Regions from separate parts of the Comamonas sp. C24C genome, predicted to be linked through region 2. Evidence: riboswitches for the same ligand, from Rfam matches in the RefSeq annotation. Region 2 holds a riboswitch; each other region holds the start of a gene.
The links. A riboswitch is a leader RNA that binds a small molecule or an ion and turns the genes downstream of it on or off. The one in region 2 is predicted to bind cobalamin.

Region 1: it holds a riboswitch for cobalamin, as region 2 does, so the genes downstream of both, ACLBXN_RS06055 (TonB-dependent receptor domain-containing protein) here and ACLBXN_RS18090 (ABC transporter substrate-binding protein) in region 2, are expected to answer to the same signal.
Region 3: it holds a riboswitch for cobalamin, as region 2 does, so the genes downstream of both, ACLBXN_RS06465 (nitrite reductase) here and ACLBXN_RS18090 (ABC transporter substrate-binding protein) in region 2, are expected to answer to the same signal.
Region 4: it holds a riboswitch for cobalamin, as region 2 does, so the genes downstream of both, ACLBXN_RS06510 (iron chelate uptake ABC transporter family permease subunit) here and ACLBXN_RS18090 (ABC transporter substrate-binding protein) in region 2, are expected to answer to the same signal.

Annotation. Positions count from the first base shown of each region.
Region 1 covers NZ_JBKFBC010000002.1:515,279-520,939, forward strand. The annotation lists gene ACLBXN_RS06040 (MerR family transcriptional regulator) at 1-272, opposite strand, end outside; gene ACLBXN_RS06045 (cell division protein ZapA) at 862-1,242, opposite strand; gene ACLBXN_RS06050 (hypothetical protein) at 1,283-1,492, opposite strand; cobalamin riboswitch at 1,733-1,973, shown strand; gene ACLBXN_RS06055 (TonB-dependent receptor domain-containing protein) at 2,042-3,958, shown strand; gene ACLBXN_RS06060 (cobyrinate a,c-diamide synthase) at 3,970-5,382, shown strand; gene ACLBXN_RS06065 (bifunctional adenosylcobinamide kinase/adenosylcobinamide-phosphate guanylyltransferase) at 5,433-5,661, shown strand, end outside.
Region 2 covers NZ_JBKFBC010000010.1:96,812-102,472, forward strand. The annotation lists gene ACLBXN_RS18085 (FecCD family ABC transporter permease) at 1-777, opposite strand, end outside; gene ACLBXN_RS18090 (ABC transporter substrate-binding protein) at 831-1,766, opposite strand; cobalamin riboswitch at 1,970-2,195, opposite strand; gene ACLBXN_RS18095 (GNAT family N-acetyltransferase) at 2,162-2,758, shown strand; gene ACLBXN_RS18100 (DUF1624 domain-containing protein) at 2,907-4,076, shown strand; gene ACLBXN_RS18105 (Fur family transcriptional regulator) at 4,132-4,515, shown strand; gene ACLBXN_RS18110 (aminotransferase-like domain-containing protein) at 5,008-5,661, shown strand, end outside.
Region 3 covers NZ_JBKFBC010000002.1:605,477-611,137, forward strand. The annotation lists gene cbiT (precorrin-6Y C5,15-methyltransferase (decarboxylating) subunit CbiT) at 1-109, opposite strand, end outside; gene ACLBXN_RS06445 (cobalt-precorrin-6A reductase) at 102-857, shown strand; gene cobJ (precorrin-3B C(17)-methyltransferase) at 889-1,677, opposite strand; gene cobI (precorrin-2 C(20)-methyltransferase) at 1,703-2,443, opposite strand; gene ACLBXN_RS06460 (precorrin-8X methylmutase) at 2,455-3,084, opposite strand; gene ACLBXN_RS06465 (nitrite reductase) at 3,068-4,339, opposite strand; cobalamin riboswitch at 4,538-4,776, opposite strand; gene ACLBXN_RS06470 (vWA domain-containing protein) at 4,948-5,535, opposite strand; gene ACLBXN_RS06475 (ATP-binding protein) at 5,613-5,661, opposite strand, start outside.
Region 4 covers NZ_JBKFBC010000002.1:622,079-627,739, reverse strand. The annotation lists gene ACLBXN_RS06540 (Lrp/AsnC family transcriptional regulator) at 1-277, shown strand, start outside; gene ACLBXN_RS06535 (hypothetical protein) at 433-741, shown strand; gene ACLBXN_RS06530 (LysE/ArgO family amino acid transporter) at 800-1,450, opposite strand; gene ACLBXN_RS06525 (HTH-type transcriptional regulator ArgP) at 1,542-2,462, shown strand; gene ACLBXN_RS06520 (hypothetical protein) at 2,464-2,793, opposite strand; gene ACLBXN_RS06515 (DUF2721 domain-containing protein) at 2,808-3,305, opposite strand; cobalamin riboswitch at 3,619-3,862, shown strand; gene ACLBXN_RS06510 (iron chelate uptake ABC transporter family permease subunit) at 4,100-5,164, shown strand; gene ACLBXN_RS06505 (ABC transporter ATP-binding protein) at 5,161-5,661, shown strand, end outside.

The DNA of each region.
Region 1 (5,661 bases), on a different contig from region 2:
TCGTCGGCAATGGCACGTCGCCGGGACTGGATCAGTTCCAGGACGGCTGCGGCGCCCGCGGCGGTGTCGATGGCGCGTAGCGGCTGAAGCGCAGCCAGGCGAAATCCCAGTGCCAGCGCCTGGCGAATCCATTGCACGCGCTGCACATCCTCAGGGCCATAGCTGCGGTAGCTGCCTCTGCGCGCCACGGTGCCGAGCAAACCGTGGGCCTCGTAGAGGCGGAGCGCCTTGGGTGTGCAGCCTGTGAGTGCCGCGAGCTCACCGATGCGCATAACTGACCTTCGGGTGCTTCCAGGAATGGCGGGCGCTTGCGCAGACGGCTGAGGGCTGAAGTTGCATGCGTGTCTGAAGTCGCTTGGGCATGTTGCGGGTGCAGGTGTGTCAGCCGGGATTTGCCGGAGCATCGATTTCCGGGGGGGGGCCTAAAGCCTTGGGTGCAGCCAGCGCAGATCAAGGTCTGCTGTCGGAATGGCCTCAGGCTATGGGCAAGAAAAAGGCCCGCAATGCGGGCCAATCATCAATCCAGATTTGCAAGTTGTTGATGCCTAGCGTGGCGTTGTTTGATTTTTGGGCCACGTTCATGGCTGTAAACCAACTACATCAACAGCTTGTCGGTAAAGGTGTCTGCAAATGCCACCGGCTCGTCATCCTGAACCGGGGGTTCAGGTGGGCAAGAGCAACCTATCGTTGGGTTCATCTGACGCGAGACGATCACGCTCAATAGGTGATTTATCAAGCCCATGCTCGTTGAGCATTGGTTCAAGGAAATATAAAAACCGGCAGATTTGCAGACGGTTTGATTCTAGCGGGTATTGGCTGTCGTGCGCAGCTCATGACTGCTTTGTTGCCGAGGTTAACTGATCAAAGCAGCCTGGCGTCAGCATCCAGAGCCTGATCGAGCCTGAGCACCAGTTGCTCTGCCAGCTCCTGCTGACGCTGCAATTCGGCCTGGGCGGCGGCACTGACTTCGGAGGCCGCGCTCTGCTCCTGAGCGAGTGCCTGCATTTCAGCCTGGGCGTTGGCCATGTGGGCTTGCTGGGCATCGCGGTCGAGCACATCGAACGCCATATTGAGGGCTGCCAGCACTGCCACGCGCTCGCGCGAGCGGACCTTGCCGCTGTCGCGGATGCGGGTCATCGCTTCGTCCACGCGGCGAACGGCTTCCTGTACACGTTCTTCTTGACCATCGGGGCAGGTCAGCACATAGCTTTGCTGCATGATTTGCACATCGATCTGCTTCATGGGCGTCAGTGGCGGGTCTGGTGATGGAGGGTGACGGCTGTCACTCTCCCTGGTTGGCGGGCAGGCGTTCGATCAATGCATCGACGCGCGCACGAGCGGCCTGCAGGCGCAGACGCAGCAAATCGCGCTCTTGCGTCAGAGCGATGACCTGATCGGTGAGCAGGGTGTTGGTGCGCTGCAGTTCCTCGTGGCGCACCAGCAGACGCTCTACGCGCTCGGCAATGAGATCAAGAGAGGGCTGGGTGGTCATAGACTCTGCCATTGTAGGTCTTGCAGTCCGTGGGTGAGTATAAATGTGCAGGCAAATTCGCAGTTTGCGCCAGAGCACGGCCTGCTTGACTGCCGCAGTCGGGAAACTGCAATATTTCTCTCAAAATCGTAGCGTGCTGCGCAAGTTCTGTGTGCCTCAAACGCGTGTTTAAGGTAAAAAATCGTCACCTGAACCGCGCAAGGCTACTTCGAATGAAGGATTTGCGCCGCGTAGCGCTCATTACAATGGACGCCTGTTGGTGCTCGAGGCTGCTTTTCTGTGGTCTCAGTTCAACGGGAAGCAGGGAGGGGCTGGCCAGATGCACTGGCTCTCCGAACCTGCGCTGCCCCCGCAACGGTCGGCGAATGGAATGCTGCGGCATTCCGCCTTTTCCCCCATGGCCACTGGCGCTGCGCGCTGGGAAGGCCGGCAAGAGGATGATTCGCCTAGCCCGGATACCGGCCAACATGGGTTGCCTGCATTGTGTGCAGGTATGTTTGCTCAATGTCGGCGGGTAGGCTGGCATGGGCGTATTCAAGTGTGCTTTCCATGAGTCCGCAATCTTCGTCCCTGCGCCTGGCGCAGGTGGCTTCGCGCGCACGCGCCTCCTCCTCTTTTGTTCTCCGTCCCACCTTGCTGGCATCTGCGTTGGCCATGGCGTTTGCCGCACAGGCTCAGTCAGCTGCGCAGGCCGATGCGGTGCAGATGAAAGAAACCGTGGTTACCGCCAATCGCATCGAACAGCCTTTGTCGGATCTGGTGGCCGATATGTCGGTGGTGGGTCGTGAAACGATTGAAACTGCGGGTGCCGTGGGTGTGGCCGATGTGCTCTCGCGTCTACCGGGTGTGCAGATGGTGCGCAACGGTGGTGCTGGCTCGACCACCAGCGTTTATCTGCGCGGTGCTGACACGCGTTTCACCGCTGTCTATGTCGATGGAGTGCGCGTGGACTCCCAGTCCACGGGCGGTGCATCCTGGCAGGATATTCCGCTGGAAGCGATCGACCGCATTGAAGTGTTGCGCGGCCCGGCGGCGGCTGTCTACGGCTCAGACGCCGTGGGCGGCGTGGTGCAGATCTTCACCAAGAAGGGCGAGGGCCAAGCCAAGCCCTATGTGGGTCTGGGTTGGGGTAGTCGTGGCACGGTGAAGGCTCAGGCAGGCATCAGCGGCGGCGTTGCGGGCTGGGATTACAGCCTGGGTGTTTCGCATGCCAGCAGCAACGGCTTCAATGCCAAGACCTCTGCGGGCTTCAATCCCGATGCGGATGGCTATCGCAGCAACGCCTTCAACGGCCGTGTGGGCTACCAGATCAGCAGCAATCAACGTGTTGAGGCCACAGCTCTGACCAGCTATATGAACGCAGGCTATGACGCCACTGTCTCCAAGACCAGCCCTATGGCCGACGACCGCAGCATCTACAAGATGAATGCGGTAGGCCTGAACTGGCTGGCCAAGTGGAGCGATATCTACAGCACGCGCCTTCAGTACACGCAGTCACGCGATTTCTACCAGACCAAGCCCAGTGTCTATGAAACCGACACGCGTCTGCACAGCTATCTGTTCCAGAATGAGTGGCGGCTGGGAGCGCAGACCGTGACGGCCGCGCTGGAGCGCCGCGAGGACAAGCTGGTCAACAACGGCCTGGATATCGGCAGCCGCAATCGCTCCCAGAACGCGCTGGCACTGGGCTACGGATTGCACGCGGGAAAGCACACGCTGCAGCTCAACGCCCGTCATGACCGCGACAGCGAGTTCGGCGGCCACACCACGGGCAGCGCTGCGTATGCATATGAGTTCATGCCCAACTGGCGCGCAACCGCATCGGCCGGCACTGCCTTTCGCGCACCTACGCTCTATCAGCGCTTCAGCCAATACGGCGATGCCAGCCTGTCGCCTGAAAAAGGCCGCAATGTGGAACTGGGCCTGAAATGGGGCCAGGGCAGCGACAGCTTCTCGGCCACGCTTTATCGCAACAATGTATCCAATCTCATCAACTATGTGGGTGGGACGGGCACCTGTGCGGGCAATACCGGCCTTTACGGCGGCTGCTATGCCAACGTGGCCAAGGCCCGTTACGAAGGCATCACCCTGGCCGCCACCACCCGCTTGGGTATGGTGAATCTGCAAGGTTCGGTGGACTTCCAGGATCCGCGAGATACCGATAAGGATCTGCAACTGGCTCGCCGCTCCAAGCGTTACGCCAATCTGTCTGCTGACACCACACTGGCTGGCTGGAGGCTGGGCGTCGAAATGCAGGCCGCCGGAAAGCGCTTTGACGATGCTGCCAACAAGACAGTGCTGGGCGGCTACACGCTCTGGAATCTGAGTGCACAAAAGCAGCTGACACGTGAATGGAGCCTGGTGGCACGCATCAACAATCTGGCTGACAAGCGCTATGAACTGGCCCGTACCTATGCCACCGAAGGCCGCAGCGGCTATATCGGTGTGAAGTGGGAAGCTAACTGAACAGGGTCGCCATGACATCCATCGCAATGCCGGAAAAAACCAACCGCTGCCCCGCGCTGTTGATCAGTGCTCCGGCCTCTGGCCAGGGCAAGACCACCGTGACGGCGGCCTTGGCACGGCTGCATGCGCGTCAGGGACGCAAGGTGCGCGTATTCAAGTGCGGGCCGGATTTTCTGGACCCCTACTGGCATGAGCTGGCCAGTGGTTCGCCCGTGCATTCGGTGGATTTGTGGATGACGGGCGAGGCGGATGTGCGCCAACGCCTGCATGAGGCGGCCCAGGAGGCTGACCTGATTCTTGTCGAAGGCGTGATGGGCCTGTTCGACGGCAACTTCAGCGCGGGCGATCTGGCGCAGTTGCTGGGGCTGCCCGTGCTGGCCGTGGTCGATGCCTCGGCCATGGCGGGCACTTTCGGGGCGCTGGCCTACGGCTTGCAGCATTACCAGGCCGGCCTGCGCTGGGCCGGCATGCTGGCCAACCGGGTGGCCACGGCGCATCATGCGGATCTGCTCTGGCAAGGCCTGCGCGACCAGTCACTGTGGCTCGGGGCCATGCCCGGAGTGCAACTGGGCGATGTGGCGGTCAAGGCCAGGTCTGCGGCGCTGCTGCCGGAGCGACACCTGGGCCTGATCGCGGCCCACGAGCTCGGCGATGCCCTGCAGCGTCTGGATGCCGCAGCCGATGCCCTTGCCCAGACGCCGCTGGGGCAGAGGGCCTGGAGCTCGGACGACGACCAACCCAGCTGGCAGGACTGGTGCGTCGACTTTGCTGCGCCGGACATGTCAGCCGATCAAGCTCGGGTGGAACCCTGGCTGAGCGGCCGTCGCATTGCCATTGCGCGCGATGCGGCGTTTTCCTTCATCTATCCCGCCAATCTGGACTGTTTGCGCGCCATGGGGGCCGAGCTGTGCTTTTTCTCGCCGCTGGCTGGGGATGCGTTGCCGCACTGCGATGCGATCTGGCTGCCCGGCGGCTACCCAGAGCTGCATGCCCGGGCCTTGCATGAGAACCGGCAGTTACGCGACGGTATTGCCCAGCATATGGCACAGGGCAAGCCGGTCTGGGCCGAGTGCGGCGGCATGCTGGCGCTGTGCGATGGCGTGACCGCCCTGGACGGTAGCACCCAGCCCATGTGGGGGCTGCTGCCCGGTCAGGTTGTAATGCAGAGTCGGCTTGGCGGTCTGGGCATGCAACAGCTGGCACTCGATGCGGGCCTGCTGCGCGGCCATACCTTTCACTACACAAGGCTGGAGACGGCCATGCCGGTGCTCACGCGCAGCAGTCGCCCCGGCGCGGCCGTACAGGCCGATCGTGGCGAGGCGCTTTATCAGTATGGCAGTGTGCAGGCCAGTTACTTTCATGCCTGGTTTCCGTCCTGCCCGTCGGCGGTGGCGGCGCTTTTTGGCGCAACAATCGAAGGCTGAGCCTTTTGTCCATCACCACCATGAGCCCTGCAAGCACAGTCTCCTTCGTCATGCCGCGTACCCAGCTCATACTGGGCGGGCAGAAAAGCGGCAAATCCCGTCGCGCAGAGTTGCTGGCGCGCCAGTGGCTGCAGGCAGACGCCGGGCATCAGGCTGTGCTGGTGGCCACCGGTCAGGCCTGGGACGCGGAAATGAGCGAGCGCATTGCGCGCCACCAGCGTGATCGCGCCGAGCGCGTGCCCGGCATGCAGACCATTGAGGAGCCGCGCGAGCTGGCCC
Region 2 (5,661 bases):
GCGACGCACGGGCACTCCCAGTGCCGCGGCCGATTCGCTGCCGAAGGTGAATGCATCCAGAGAGCGGGCATGCATCAGACACACCAGCACTCCTGCCATAGCCACCGCTGCCGTCAAAACCGTATCGGGCCAGCGCACGCCACTCAGATTGCCGAGCAGCCAGAACATGATGCCGCGCGCCTGCTCGGCACTGCCGGACTTGGTGATGATTAACGATGTCAGCGCATTGAACAGTTGCGAGCCCGCAATGCCGGCCAGCACGATTTGCCCGCCATTACGCAGGCCGCCATTGCCAGCGGCATGGGCCAGCAAGGCCACCAGGGCAAATGCGCAAACCGCTCCGAGGAAAGCCCCGGTGCTCATCGAGACCAAGCCCGCCCCCAGGCCGGCGACCGAAACCAGCACGGCTCCCGTGGAAGCACCTGCTGAAATGCCCAGCAGGTAGGGCTCGGCCAAGGCATTGCGCAGCAGGGACTGCAGAACAACGCCGCAGACGGCCAGCCCGGCCCCGCAGCTGGCTGCGACCAGGGCTCTGCTCAGGCGGTAATTCCAGACAATGCCCGCATTGATGGGGTCTATGACGTAGCTGGTGCCCAGCATTTGATTTGCGAGCACCTGGTACACGATGCGCGCGGAGATATCGGTCTCGCCAATCGCTATGCCGGACACGATGGCCAGCAGCAGCAAGGCCGCTGTTGCGGCCCCAAGCAGGGCGGCGCGCAGCAGCCGGCCTGCCGGTAGAAGCGGTCTGGAAAGGCTCTGCGTGTAGGTATTCATGGCTCAGCGGCCGGGCAAGGTGCGCCGGCATGCGGACTTCGTTGATGCCTGGCTTATTTGGCGAGGCCTTCGATCTTCAGCACCGCATTGGCAATCTGCTCCATGCCGTCCACCTGGCGGATGGAGCCTTGCAGGGCGTCGGCGTCCACGATCACGATGCGGCCGTTCTTGACGGCATCCATGTGCTGGGTGACGGGATCCTTCTTGAGGAAGTCCAGCTTTTTCTGATAGTCGTCTGCAGGAAAGCGGCGACGGTCCATGCGGGCAACGATCAAAATCGAGGGATTGGTCCTGGCAATCGTCTCCCAGCCCACGGTCGGCCACTCCTCTGCGGATGTGATGACGTTGCGCAAGCCCAGAGCTTGCATCATGTAGCCGGCCACGCCGTTCTTGCCGGCCATATAGGGGTCGGCGGCCAGGTCTGCGCTGGAGAACCACAGTGCGGCAGACAGGTTCTGGAGCCCGGAGGATTTGACCTTGGCCACGGCCTGGGTCTGGCGATTGCTCAGCTCTTTGACCAGGCTTTCGCCGCGGTCCTCGACATCAAAGGCCTGGGCCAGCTGGCGAATGCTTTTGTACAGGGCTTTCACGTCGTAGCTGGCAGTACGCGTGCCGTCCGATCCCACGAGATTGTTCTTGCCTTCGCAGTCGGCTGGCATGGCATAGGTGGCGATGCGCAGATCATGGAATTGCTCGCGCGTGCCCACCACGCCATCCTTGCCCACCATCCATTCAAATTGCGAAACCACCAAGGCGGGGCGCTTGCCGAGGACCGACTCGAAGCTGGGAATGTTGTCGGACAGGCGTGGCACCTTGTCGTTGACGGCCTTGAAGCGGGGCTGTACCGGGTTGAACCAGAGCGCTGTTCCGACAACCTTGTCGCCCAGGCCGAGGGCATAAAGCATTTCGGTGCCGGCCTGACCTATGGTGACCACCGAGGTGGGCGCCTTGTCGAGAGTGAGGGTGTAGCCGCAGTTTTGCAGCTTCACAGGAAAGTCGGTTGCATGAGCGGAAAATGCGGTAGCGAGCAGGGCAGTGCTGGCAAGGCTTCGAAGCAGCATCGGAATATCTTTCCAGAAGCGGCGAAAAGCACCTTGGAAGACATAGCAGGACACGCGCCTGAACTTTGCCCTGAGTGGCAGCACGTTAGCGGAGCGATGAAATGCTCACTTCCCGGGCACCCCGCCGGCAATGAATGGTTGGTGCTCTGGCAGGTCTCCTGACTGGCAAATCATCGCTGGCTCATCGCCTTCCCAAACAGATGTTCAGTGGCTGTGTGATGGCTGGCTCATTGCCTACAGTTGCGGGGGCAGTTCCATTTCACGGGCCGGCCCCGAAGGTGCCTGACCACTGGATTCCCTCATGCATTCGTCGCTGCGCACGCATGTTCTTGCGAAACCAAAGTTGCGGTAATGTAGCTGATTTTGTAGCAATCAGTCCCAAGCCAAGACGACGAATGAGCTCGGGTTGCCTCTCCATGCCCCGCTTGCAAGACATTTCCATCCAGCGCGTTCGTGAATTGCATCAGGTTCACAGCTTTTTGCAAAGCGCACGTGTTTCCATGTTCGGCGGGCGCATCGCTTCACTGGAAATTCCCGAGGATCTTCGCCATTTCGAAGAGACCTACCTATCGGGTAGCGGCTGCATGCTGGCGGCTCTCGATGCTGACCAAAGAGTGCAGGCCACGATTGCCTGCCGGGACTATGACGGCAGATTTGCGCAACTGGATTTCGGACCGCAGAAGGTGGTCGAGGTCGTGCGCCTGTTTGTCGCGCCGCAATTCCGGCGCTCAGGCGTGGGGCAGGCGATGCTGGATGTGCTGATGCGCCATGCTCTGGCCCAGCAGGTGCAGGTGCTTTATCTGCACACCCATCCATTCCTGCCGGGAGCTCTTGAGTTTTGGCAAAGGCAGGGCTTTGCGGTGATCGAGCGTGAAGAAGATCCGCTATGGCAGACCGTTCATATGCAGCGTCTCATGTGAAGCTTGAGAGAGCTGTCCAAGGCTCGGGCTGTCGACCGGGTCCTCGACCTGCGCATTGGAAGCGGGCGTGAAATCGAGCATGTCTGCGCCAGACACCGGGTATGAATTGTTATGATATTGATAATTCGATATCAATAAAGCAAGCAACTTGTCCTCTCTGTCTTCTCCACCAGCAAATGCTGGCCGTCTGCAATCGATCGATGCGCTGCGTGGTCTCGTCATGCTGTTCATGTTGCTCGACCATGTCCGTGAAACCTTTTATCTGCATTTGCAGATTCCCGACCCCATGGTGGTGGCGGACACTCCGCCCGGCCTGTTTTTCCCGCGCATGCTGGCCCATTTGTGTGCGCCGGTATTCGTGTTTTTGACGGGCCTGGGGGCCTATCTGTATGCCAGCCGGCATGCCGGTGCTGCTCAGGCGCGCACCGCGTCCGGCTTTTTGTGGCGGCGCGGCCTGTTCTTGGTGCTGCTGGAGGTGACGGTCGTCAACTTTGCCTGGACCTTCCAATTTCCTCCCGCCAAGATCTTTCTGCAGGTGATCTGGGCGATCGGTCTGTCCATGCTGGCCCTGTCGGTGCTGGTATGGCTGCCACGCAAGGCCTTGCTGCTGCTGGGGCTGGTGCTGATTGCGGGGCACAACCTGCTCAATGGTCTGCATTTTCCTGCGGGCCACGTGATGCATATACCCTGGGCGATCCTGCATGACCGTGGCTGGCTGGAGTTGGCCGGAGTGCAGCTGCGCACGTCCTATCCTCTGCTGCCCTGGATCGGCGTGATTGCTCTGGGTTACGGCATCGGTCCGTGGTTTGGTAAAGCCTGTGATTCGGCGCAGCGCCGCCGCTGTCTGCTGATGGCAGGCATCGCCTCCCTGTTGGGCTTTGCGCTGCTGCGCACGCTCAATGTCTATGGAGATGCGCCCTGGCTGGCCGGTGCGAATGCGCTGCAGACACTGATGTCCTGGCTCAACGTCACCAAGTATCCGCCTTCGCTGTTGTTCCTGATGTTGACGCTCGGTATCGGCTTGCTGCTGCTGTGCGCCTTCGAGAACGCCGCAGGCCGCACCGGGTTGCAAATTCTGGCCACCTTGGGGGCCGCCCCCATGTTCTTTTATGTGCTGCACCTGTACGTGCTCAAGTTCATGTACCTGGCGGCAGTGGCGTTCTGGGGGGCCAACCAGGGACAGTTGTTCGGACTGAGCAGCCTGCTTTGGCTATGGGTGATCGCAGCGCTGCTGGCCGTGGCTCTGTATCCCGCAGCAAGCTGGTTTGCCGCACTCAAGCAGCGCCGGCGCGACATTACCTGGCTCAAGTACCTCTAGGATCGAGCCACGGCACAATACTGCCTCCTGTCGCTATTGACCCAGCCTCGCCACGATGAACACCTCCAAGCAACGATCCACCAAGCAGCGCGCGGCCATTGAGCAGGCCATGGCAGAGGCCGGCAGGCCGCTTGCGCCACAGGAGGTATTGGAGTTGGCGCAGGCAACCTTGCCCGGGCTTGGCATTGCGACCGTGTACCGGGCACTCAAGGCGATGGCCGAAGAGGGATTCCTTCATGAGGTGCACCTGCCCGAGCGCACCCCCATGTATGAGGTGGCAGGGCACGGCCACCATCATCATTTCCAATGCACGGTCTGCCAGCGGGTGTTCGATGTGCATGCCTGCCCCGGCAATCTGGCGAGTCTGGCGCCATCGGGATTTCTGGTCGACAGCCATGAAATCACGCTGTATGGCCGCTGCCGTGACTGCGCAGCCTGACTTCGCTGTCCACAGGCCATGGCCTGCCTGCGGTGTCGGTACCCGAGGAGCGCAGCGGGTGAGTTGACCGCTGCCAACTGCTTCAAGGCAGCCGTTCGCAGATGGATTTCCGGTGGCGGCAAAGAGCGCTTGGATGGCGTTGACAACGCTTGATACTTCCAATGTCGAGCGCTTTGTTTGCATTCGGTGCATGGCCTGCGCCTTGTGCATCAGGCAGGTCTTTGCTCGCGGCTCGCGAATCAATCGTCCAGTGCTCTTCCGGCAAGCAGAGCATGGCAAATGACTGGCGTCCCGCCCTGCCAATCTATGGGTGACGAACAGGTGCAGAGCCTGCCTTGAGTCGGTTCCTGCCGGGCAGCCGCATCGCTTTCGGCAAAGTGGGGGCGTTATCCCCGCCAGAGCCCGGAGGCTCTTCGGGCAGGTCATGGGGCACAATCAATCACAATTGCTCCATACTGTAGTGGAGTGCTTGCCAACACGGTGGACATTCGAATGGCGCGCAGCGGTACTCTCATCAACCAGGTCATGTCGCATATTCGGGCTGGCATTGCCTCTCGAAGCATCTTGCCTGGAACGCGGCTGCCCTCGATCCGGCAGCAGGCCCGACTGCTGAAAATGTCGGTTTCCACCGTGGTGGAAGCGTATGAGCGACTGGCGGCAGAAGGCGCTGTCGTATCGCGCCCCGGTGCCGGTTTCTATGTCAACGGGCCCGTGGCGCCGCTTGCCTTGATGAAGCTGGGGCCGAGGCTTGACCGTGTTGTCGACCCCTTGTGGGTGTCACGTCAGTCGTTGGAGAGCGACCCGGCATCGCTGCGGCCCGGTTGCGGTTGGCTGCCGCCCACATGGATGTTTGAGGACGGGCTGAGGCGAGCACTGCGGGCACAGGCGCGGGGTTCGCTGTCGGAACTGACGGAGTATTCGACACCTCTCGGGAACCCGGCCTTGCGCCAGCTTCTGGTTCGTCGCATGGCTGCCACGGGTATCGATGCGTCACCCGAGCAGGTGATGCTGACGGAGTCAGGAACGCAGGCAATCGACTTGATTTTCCGTTTTCTGCTGAAGCCCGGGGACAGGGTTCTGGTTGATGATCCCTGCTATTTCAATTTTCATGCCCTGCTCAAAGCCCATCAGGTCCAGGCGATTGGA
Region 3 (5,661 bases), on a different contig from region 2:
GACTGCCGAACACAACACTGGCATCATCCAGGGCTCGTCGTGCTGCAGGGCTCAGACCTTCCAGCCCTGATGGATGAATTCCGATAATTGAAAGCCACGGATTGGCCATGACCCAAGTTCTCCTGTTAGGCGGCACTTTCGATGCCTATATGTTGTCCACGCTGCTGCACGAGGCCGGGGTGCAAGCCATCTATTCTTATGCCGGGGCCACCCAGACGCGCCGTACTCCGGCCCTGCCGGTGCGTGTGGGCGGCTTTGGCGGCGTGCAGGGGTTGGTCGATTACCTGAGTGCGCATCACATCACCCATGTCATCGACGCCACCCATCCGTTCGCGGCACAGATGAGTGCCAATGCCATCGTGGCCTGCGCCCAACTGGATCTGCCCTTGCTGTCCATGGAGCGGCCCGCCTGGCAGGCGCAGCCTGGCGACCAATGGCAGCATGTGCCGGATATGGCGGCTGCCGCACAGGCCTTGAGTCGGTCTTTGAAGCGGGTGTTTCTGGCGATAGGGCGCAAGCAGCTGGCGGCCTTTGCGGGCCTGGCCGGTGAGCACCAGTTTGTGCTGCGCGTCATCGACCAGGAGGGCGGTGCCTTGCCGTTGCCGGCTTCCAGCTATGAGCTGATCGTGGCGCGCGGCCCGTTTCGGCTCGCCGATGAGCTGGCGCTGCTCGGGCAGTACCGCGTCGACTGCATCGTCAGCAAGAATGCCGGTGGCGCAGATACCTATGCCAAGATCGAGGCCGCACGGCAACTGGGCATTCCGGTCATCATGGTCGACAGACCGGTACTGGCGCCCCGCACGCAGTGCCAGAGCCCGCAACAGGCCATGGAGTGGCTGGACCGGCAGCGCTGCTGAGCACTTTTGCCCGGCAGGACCTTGCGTGTACTCAGGCATTGTCGCTCACGATGGAAGCTGCGCTGCTGCAGGCTTCATAGCTGCGCGGGGTGTAGACATGCTTGCCCACCTGGCGGGTCTGGCTGTTGCCCACGATCACCACCGTGCGCATATCGGCCATATCGGCCCGTGCATCCTGCAGCTTCACGACCCGCAGCGTCTCATCGGGGCGGCTGACGTTGCGGGCAAAGCAGATCAGGCGCTCGGGCTCGCACTCCTGCTGCAGCACCTGCAGGGCGCGCGAGAAGCCCTCGGGGCGCGAGCGCGAACAGGGGTTGTAGAAGGCCATGGCGAAATCGGCCTGGGCGGCCAGGCGGATGCGGCGCTCGATGATCTTCGCGGGCTTGAGGTTGTCGGACAGGTTGATGGTGCAGAAATCATGTCCCAAGGGGGCCCCCAGGCGGGCTGCTGCTGCCAGCATGGCGGTGATGCCCGGCTGCACATGCACGTCCACGCCTTGCCAGCGGGCATGCTCCTCGGGGCTGGCTTGTTCCAGCGTCTCGAATACGGCACTGGCCATGGCGAACACGCCCGGGTCGCCCGACGAGAGCATCAGCACCTTGCGGCCCTGGGCTGCAAGATTCAAGGCGTTGCGCGCACGTTCCAGCTCCTCACGGTTGTCGCTGGCATGCAGTTGCAGGTGCTCCAGGCCCTGCAGCCGCGCCACATAGGGAAAGTAGCCGAATGCATCGCTGGCGCTGGCAATGCTGTCGCGAACCTGCTGCGTCAGCAGGGCATCATCGCCCGGGCCCAGGCCCAGCACCAGGAGTTGTGGAGGCATTGAGGTCTTGCTCATGTCAGCGCGATCACATGTCATTGGCCGGGCGGCGGCCCTGGCCGTGCACGACGATGATGGCGAAGTAAGGGCAGCGCTCGGGCGCATCGCGCAGCGGCATGACCTGCTGATCGCTCATGGTGCCGTTGATGACCAGCCAGGCACGGTCCAGCTTGCCTTGCTCGTCCAGCAGCCCACGGATGCGTCCCAGATGCCGTCCCACCTTCATGATGACCAGCGCGTCAGAGCGCGCCATATGCTCGCGCAGCGGCGTATCGGGCAAGGTCGCGGGCAGCACGCTCATCACATCGTCACCCCAGGTCATGGGAATGCCGGTGGCATGCCAGCAGCCCACCATGCCGGGGATGCCTGGCAGCACCTCCACCGTGACCTGTTCCGCTTGTCGCAGACGCACATAGAGGTGCATGAAGGAGCCGTAGAAGAACGGATCGCCTTCGCAGAGCACGATCACATCCTCGCTGCGCGTCAGCTCCGTCAACCTGGACTGCCAGTCCTGATAGAAACAGGACAGCTGGGCGATGTAGCGCGGGTCGTCGTGCGGAATCTCCGTGGTCAGCGGATACTCCATCGGGTACTCCGTGACCTCGGCATGCAGCAGGCCGTTGACCAGTTGCCGTGCCTTGCCCGGGTGACCGCGCTTGCGAAAGTAGGCCACATGGCGGGCGTTTCTCAGCAGGCGGTCGGCCTTCACGCTCATCATGTCGGGATCGCCGGGACCCAGTCCCACGCAGAAGATTTTTCCGTGATTCATGGTGACTCTTCCTACTCCACCGTGGTTGCCAGCGCGTTGATGGCGGCAACCGTGATGGCGGAGCCGCCGAGGCGCCCTTGCACAATGGCAAACGGAATCTGTCCCCATTCGCGCAGAGCGTCCTTGGACTCCGCCGCTCCCACAAAGCCGACCGGGCAGCCGACGATGGCGGCCGGGCGCGGGCAATCCGGGTCCTGCAGCATACGGAGCAGATGAAACAGGGCCGTCGGCGCATTGCCGATGGCGACCACGGCGCCGTCCAGATGCTCGCGCCACAGCTCCAGTGCTGCGGCGCTGCGGGTGTTGCCCATGTCGGCGGCCAGCGCTGGCACGCGTGGGTCCTGCAGGGTGCAGATGATGGGGTTTTGGGCCGACAGGCGCTTGCGCGTGATGCCCTCGCTGACCATACGAGCATCGCAGAGCACGGGTGCTCCGCGCTGCAGCGCGGCTTCTGCGGCTTCGGCAAAGGTCGGGGAAAAATGGATATGCGAGGCCAGCTCCACCATGCCGGCTGCGTGAATCATGCGGCAGGCAACCCGCTCTTCCACGGGATTGAAGCGCTTGAGATCGGCCTCGCGGCGGATGATGCTGAACGATTGCCGGTAAATCTCTTCACCGCACTTTTCATAGTTGTAGGTCATTGAGCTGTTGCTGTATATCGTGAGGATCTGGGTCCAGAGGCCGATAGGGAATGGAGGCCCGGACCGATGGTTGTGCTTCGGCGGGGCTGGCGTGCAGCCATATCTGGCCCGCTGTGTCCTGGCTGGCAAATACCAGATTTGTCGCATCGGCAGGCAGGGCACAGAGCTTGGCGCAGCCGCTGATATGAAGGTGCCGGTCTGCCGCCTGCGAGCTGGCGAACTGCAAGGCCATGGACTGGGCCGGGATATGGGCCTGAGGGCAGTTGGGGGCGCCAGTGCAGGCCGAGACCCGCAGGCGCACATCCGTGGACTGGCTGATCCAGTCCCAGGAATCGAGCCGGGCCGGCAGTGAATCCAGGTGCTTGTTCGGCAGCAGCAAAGATTTCCAGGGCGTGACCCGGATCTCTGCCTGTTCGGGCATGAGAGCCGCCAGCTTCTGTATGGCCCATGCGTCCAGGCGCCCCAGCGGGGCGCCCAGCAGCAGGCCGTGAGGGTTGAGCGCTCCGGGCCGCAACGGCCTGGCCGTGGTCTTGTCCTGAGTGCGGGGCTCAAGGTGATGACTGGCCCTGGCGAGTCCGCAGGCCTGAAGGTCGATGGGCGTTGCAAGGCCGCGCAATCGGCCTGCCGCCTGCGCGCTGCGCTCACGGGCAAACCACAGTGCAATCCGTATGGCGGCCTGGACGGCCGCCGGTGCGCTCTCGAAACCATACCAGTCTGCCGACTGGCCCAGGGCAAGCCCATAGCGTCCATCGGCGCAGGCCCATAGCTGAAGGTCTGAGCTCAGGCTTTGGAGGTGGCGCTGCGGATCGTCGACCAGCATGTCGAATTTGCCGGGCAAGGCAGGAATGTCCTGCTGTTGCAGGGCCAGGGGAGTCAGATCACGCGCCGTCGCCACGGAAAGCGCCAGAGCCAGCGCATGGGTGCGATCTCCTCTGGCATAGAACGGCGTGCAATGCACGGCAGGCGCCAGATCTGTCTGTTCATCGGCAGGGGCCAGCCTGGAGGCAACGAGCGCCGCGCGCAGGGCAGGCAGCGCCGATTCGTGCACGCCGCGCAATTGCAGGTTGCCGAGGCGCGTCAGCTCGATCTGGCCCGAGGCGTGGGTTCGCGCGAGCTCGGCCAGTACCAGCCACTGAGCGGCGCTGAGAGACGCGCAGCGAGGGCGCACGCGAACGATCCAGCCGTCCTGTGCCTGCATGGGCTTCCAGGTGCTGGGACACCAGCCGCGAATCTGGATGGTCTCAGGGCTGGACAAGCGTTGCTCCAGGCGACGAGGCCAGGGCACGGCCGGCCCGCTGGGACAAATCTGACTGGCAAATTCCATGCAACATAGGTCATCCACGGTCGGTTTGGCCGATACCCGGGCCAGACAAACAAAATGTGCAGAGGGAAATGAAGAGGTGATGAGCCGCACGCAGGCGTTGGCATATCACAAGCCACATGCAATCCCGCTGCGCCTTGTACACATCAGGCCGGTCTCCGGACTTACAGAGCTCACCTGAGGGTGGCATGTCGATGCGCCTTCCCGCTTTCGCAGTGGCGGCCATGGCCGTGGGCCAGAGCGTGCATCGCCATATATCTGATTACCGTTGCGGGTGCAGTGCAGGATTGATGGGGATTCCATTCACCTGCTTCTCGTTTCACCTCCGCGCGCAGAGCACGCCTTGAGGCACCTGTGGTGGCGCGATCTTACGCGATAACCTGGTGCATACGGCCCAATTCATCGGCCTGGCGGCCGCTTTCCTGCCGCCTGTGGGGTCGCTGAGTATCGATAGGGCGAACAGGGGCAGTGTGATGCCCTGTTGGATGGTTATCAAAATGGATAGCTGCTAGCGCTTGCCTGCTAAGCGGTAGAGGCGATTTTTAGTTGAATTTCAGCGGCAGTCGAAGAGTATCCGGCCAGGCCTTTGCCAGCCTCTCGGCACCACCAAACAGACGCTTGTTCTGGCCCGCAGCGGCTTCACAGTCCACCAGAATCTGCGCCAGGGCAGGTATGGGGCCGCGCTCCAGTTGCAGCACATCGGGGCTACGGAAGTCGCTGATCAGCCACAGGCGGGATGGTTGCCGGGAGTATCTGGCCGCCATCTGCCAGCCTGACTCCAGGGCCTGGGCCAGCGGCGTGCCGCCACCGCCGCGCAGCGGCTCGATCAGATCGGCATTCCAGCGTGGCGCCCGCGTGGGCTCCAGCAGCCAGTGCAGCCGGCCTGCGCCGAAGCACAGCAGGGCCACGGATTCGCGCTGCAGATAGGCCCGGCGCAGCCACTGCAGCAGCAGGCCCTTGGCCTGGGCGAATGCGCCGCTCTCCACCATGGAGGCCGAGCAGTCAAGCAGGAACAGGTGTTGCCTGCGCACCGCTCCCTCGGGCTGGTGCCAGCGCAGATGGGCGGGTGCCAGCGGCAGCCCCTGGCGCTGGCGCAGAGTGCCAGTCCAGTCAATCGATGACCCTGGCATCTTGTGGGCGCTGGATACGGCATGGCTGGCCAGGGCCAGACCTTGGTTGGCGGAGCCGACTTGCCCCCGGCCGGCGCTCAGCGCAGCAGACCGGAGGCCCGGGCTTTTTTTGCGGCCAGGGCCTCC
Region 4 (5,661 bases), on a different contig from region 2:
GCTGACCGCGATCATCACCGTGCAGCTGGTCAACGACAGGCCGGACCTGTCGCGCGGCTTCAGGGCCAGAATCGCCGATGAAGCGGCCGTGCAGCAATGCTTTTATGTGACGGGCGAAACCGACTACATCCTGGTCGTCACGGCAACCGACATGGATGATTACCAGGCCATCTGCAAACGCCTGTTCGAAGGAGACGAGAACATTCGCCGCTACAGCACCTCGATCGCACTGGAACGCATCAAGACAGGTCTGCAGCTGCCGCTGTCCGCGCCATGAGGCAGTTCTGCCTTGTGGCCCGAGTTGGTGCAGAACGATGGCTGCCATCTGCCATGGAGATTGGCACTGGCGCCACCGGAAACAAAATGCAACAATTGCGTCATAAACCTGCTCAGGTTCTGCACACAACAAGAGTCCACTCTTGAGGAGACACGATGAACACTTCTTCCGCCACCCCGCCCGATATGGCCACGCTGGTTGCCGATCGCACGCTGGACAAATATGCCAAGGACTACTTCCCCCGGCGCGAGCAGGTGACGATTGCCTTTCGCGGCGACATTGCCGAGAAGCACAACTACGACAAGATCCGCCCGATCTCGCAAGCCCAGCGCCATGGCAAGCACATTGTGGTGATCGAGGGCCAGAGCCAGAAAACCGGAGCCACAGGCCACTACCGTATCGAATGCAATAGCTGGAACCTCATCGAAGCCGTGGGTCTGTGGGAGCAGGCTGCAGCGGCTTGAACCGCAGCCAGCGCCTGCGCAGCAATCCGTAGTGCGAAGCGCTGGCTCGACCTGAGACTCAGACGTCCATTCCAAATGCGCTGCTCGCCACCCACCAGGCCAGACCCAGCATCATCACGCCGGTGATGCCATCCATGACGCGCCAGGCGCCGGGGTTGGCAAACAGGTGCTTGAGACGGCGCCCTGCCATCGCCAGCAGCACAAACCAGAGACAGCTGGCCGAGGCAGCTCCCACCACGTAGGACCAGCGGCCCGCACCTTCCTGCTGGGCACCAATCGAGCCCATCAGCAACACCGTATCCAGGTACACATGGGGATTGAGCAAGGTGATGGCCGCCAGCGCAGCCAGCACGCTCATCATCCCGCGCGGTGCCGCCCTGCGCTCGCCGGCTTCCATGGCTGCATCCGGAGCCAGCCACATGCGCCGCAAGGCGAAAAGACCATAGGCCAGCAAGAATGCAGCTCCGCCCAGCGTCAGATACTGGGCCAATGCCGGATAGCTGGTCAGCATCTGCGCCATGCCGGCCACCCCCAGCGCTACCAGCAGCCCATCGCTGAGCACACACAGAGCCACGCAGGCCTTCACATGTTCGCCCTGCACTGCCTGACGCAGCACATACAGGTTCTGGGCACCGATGGAAACAATGAGCGAAGCGCACACCGTAAAGCCTGCAATCCAGGCGGAATAAAAATTAGTTGTCATATCCATGAGCCGCTGACTCCTCCAAACCGGCCCGGATTCTTGCTCCACGGAGCAATTAAGTAAAATTACATTTACTCAATCCAATGAAGAATTTCTAATGTTTGACTACGCAGGACTGGAAGCGCTTGCCGCGGTATTGCGCGAGGGCAGCTTCGAGCGTGCGGCGCGCAAGCTGCATGTCACCCCCTCCGCCATCTCCCAGCGCATCAAGTTGCTCGAGGAGCGCGTGGGACAGGTGCTGGTGCTGCGAGGCACGCCTTGCAGCGGCACGGAGGCCGGACGACGCCTGTGCCTGCATGTGGAGCAGGTGGCGCTGCTGGAAAACGATTTGCGCCGCAAGAATCCCGAGCTGGTCCCCGAAGGCCAGACCGCCCTGCCCACGCTGAAGCTGGCAGTCAATGCCGACTCCCTGTCGACCTGGTTCATGGATGCCATGGCGGCTTTCACGCAGGATGGCAACGAGTTGCTGGACATCAGCATTGACGACCAGGACCACACGGCCAAACGCATCAAGGAAGGTGAAGTCATGGCCGCCGTCACCGCCACGGGCTCGGCGATTGCTGGCTGCAACACCTGGCCGCTGGGCCGCATGCGCTATATCGCCGTGGCCAGCCCGGAGTTTGTGCAGCGCCATCTGGCCCAAGCCGAGTCGGACCGGGAACTGGCACAGATGCTGGCCAAGGCGCCCATGATGTACTACGGCCGCAAGGACAGCCTGCAGGACCAATGGCTCCATGGTCTGGGACTGGACGGACGGCGCAACAATGCACGTCACTTTCTGCCCTCCAATCAGGGCTACACCCGAGCCGTGGAACTGGGCATGGGCTGGGGCATGCACCCGGCGCAGCTGATCACCCCGCAGCTGGCCAGTGGCGATTTGATGGAACTGCTGCCGGGCAGAGATCTCCACATTCCCATGTACTGGGCTCACACCCGCAATGCCCAGGCCAGCCTGCAGCGTCTGACCGACTGCATCATCCATGCTGCGACCGCCTGGCTGGAGCCCATGCAGGACTAGCTCAGGCGGCAGCAGACTTCTTCAGGCCGTAATAGAACACCCATGCGGCAGCCAGATACAGCAAGGGATAAAGCGCCACATAAGGAGCCAGGTGCAGATAGGCGGGCCAGCGCTGTGGCGCGAAAAAGCTCGCATACACCAAGGCCGCGAGCAATGCCCCGCTACCCGTCAGCAGACCGACATAGGCCAGCAAGGTAGCAAGGCGCAAGCCCGGCCTGCCACGCTCGACCAGCCGCAACCGCCCCGAGCGCAGCTGCACGGGAATCTGATAGAGGCGAGCAAGTGCCATCAGGAAAACGATGGGCACCAGGATCAAAGGCAGGAAAAACATGTCTCGCAGACCCCTCAGGGACGGCGCTCGGACTCCGCCACATGGCGCACGGCCGCCCTAGCCTGGCTGAGCATATGAAAGTCCAGAATGCGTGTCGCCATGATGGTCTCCCAGAGAAAGCAGCACAGCGCCAGCACAAAGGCCAGAACTCCCAGCAAAAAACTGAACACGGCATAGCCGTGGCCGCTGACGCCGTAGGCCTGGCCCACGAACAGCAGCACGATGGTCAGCCCTATGCACATGCCGCACAGCGTCAGCAGCGCAATGGAGACGTTGGCCAGCCGCCCGCGCTCGCGCAGAAAATGCAGCTCCTTGAGATGGCGGGCGATCAGATCGTGATCCTCCAGGGTGCGCAGGCTTTCCTCCAGCTTGCGGGCGCGATCAATGATGCGGGCCAGCCGCCCCGCTACGGAGCCGATCATGCCGGCCACGGCAGTCAGAAAAAAAACCGGCGCAACAGCGAGCTGAATGCTGTGGGTGACGGTCTGTGCGTCGATGGACCAGATGCTCATGATGTCCTCAGAATCGGGGGCTTTCTCAGCCTCTATTTTGTGCACAAATGTCAGCGCAGTTTTGACTGCAGCCACTCAAAAACAGCCGCCGCCGACATTTCAGGCGGCTGCAGCCTGTTTGGGCATCGGATATCGATCACGGGCAGCGTCGCCACAGTGCCTGAACTTGCACCAGAGCCTCGCTGAACGCGACGCCTACCTTGAGCTGTGCCTCGCTGCCCCAAAGGAATCGCCCTGATCTCCCAGACGATGTCTGGATGCGCTGCTATATAATTTTTTGCTGAAACAAGTCTCGGCACGGCCGTGCCGCAGGCTTTTTCTCCATGCGACAGGTGCCCGGTGCTTCATCGGGTTAAACGGGAACAAGGTTCAAAGCCTTGGCTGCCCCCGCAACGGTAAGCAGATCAAACCACTTCATGGCTTTTGCGCTTGCAGGAGTCTGTCACTGGTGTTCTACGTGGCCTCTTCGACGAGGTGCGCGGCAACGCCGGGAAGGCGAAGTGACATGCCTCGCGCAATCTGCCAGCCCGGATACCGGCCTGTTGAGCGCTGACCACCCGGACCCAGTCCCGGCAGTCGGCATGTGCAACGAGCGTCTGCGGGGAGCAGCGTGACGGCAACAGGCTGCGAGTCCCGCCCTCCGCCCGATCTCGTCACCAGCATGCAGACCGTCTGCCCTGGCTAATGACAATGAGACACCTTGCACAGGCTTTCGCCTCGCGCTTCGGGCCCGCTGGCGCCATGCCCACCTGGGACCCCCCCCTGCTGCAGCCATGACCCAGCCGTTGACACAGATGTTCGTCCAGCAACGCCATCAGCTGAAGCTATGGCTGGCCATGTTGGCGGCAGTGCTGCTGCTGTCTCTGACTCTGGCCATCACCTTGGGGCCGGTACGGATCGCCCCCGGGCAAGCCTGGCAGATCACGGCTTATGAGCTGGGTCAGCGACTGGGCCTGGACTGGCCTTCGGGCAGCTGGAGCAGCGCCCAGTACCAGATTGTCTGGCGCGTGCGCCTGCCGCGCGTATTGCTCGCAGCCCTGACCGGCGCTGGCCTTGCGCTGGTGGGCGTGGCCATGCAGGCCATGGTGCGCAATCCGCTGGCCGACCCCTATCTGCTGGGCGTTTCCTCCGGTGCGTCGGTCGGTGCCGTAAGCGTGCTGGCCTTCGGCGCACTGGCATTCGCCGGCGAGCTGGCCTTGCCGCTGGGCGCTTTCAGCGGCGCGCTGCTGGCCTGTGTGGCCGTGTACTTTCTGGCCCATGCCAATGGACGATTGCAGGCATCGCGACTCATTCTGGGCGGCGTGGCCATTGCCTACTGCCTGGGCGGCGTCACCAGCCTGATTGTGCTGACGGCCGATCAGCGCGAGCTGGCCAACTCCGTGCTCACCTGGACCCTGGGCAGCCTGGCCGGAACCCGCTGGCAGGAGCTGGGCCTGCCGGCTGCCTTGCTGGCAGCTGGCGTGGCCCTGCTGCTGACACAGGCTCGCTCACTCAATGCACTGCTGGCAGGCGAAGAGACCGCCGCCACGCTGGGAGTGGACACCACCCGCACCAGGCGCTGGCTATTCGTTCTGGTCTCGATGGTGACGGGCGTGCTGGTGGCGCTGACGGGTCCGATCGGTTTTGTCGGCCTCATCGTGCCCCATGTCGCCCGCATGCTGGTCGGCTCCGAGCACCGGCGCGTGCTGCCAGTGGCCGCTCTCACAGGTGCCATTTTCCTGATCTGGGTCGATGTGTTCTCGCGCATCAGCTTTGCCCCCGCCGAAGTACCCGTGGGGGTCATCACCTCGCTGCTGGGCGGCCCCTTCTTTGTCTGGATGCTGTGCCGCAAGAGCGTGCGGGAAAAGGGCAATCCGTGAGTTCCGCACCCAGCGCTTGCTGCCTGCTGGAGGCCAGCCGCCTGCATTGGCAGACGGCAGCCGCCTCCATTGTCAAGGACATCAGCCTGCATATCCGGCATGGCGAACTGGTCGGCCTGCTCGGCCCCAACGGCAGCGGCAAGTCCACCCTGTTGCGCATGATCTACCGCATGCTCAGGCCTGCCAGCGGTGCGGTCTGCATAGACGGACAGGACGTCTGGCTGCGCAGCGCTCGCGACAATGCCCGCTCCATGGCGGTGCTGACCCAGGAAAGCGTCAGCGAGTTCGATCTGCGCGTCTGCGATGTGGTGCTCATGGGTCGCACGCCGCACCAGAGCTCTTTCGCCCGGGACAGCGAGCAAGACTTCCGCATCGTCGCCCAGTCCCTGGCTCAGGTCCGTGCCCAGTCGCTGGCGCAGCGCATGTTCTCCACCCTTTCGGGGGGCGAGAAGCAGCGCGTGCTCATGGCCAGGGCATTGGCCCAGCAGACCAGGCTG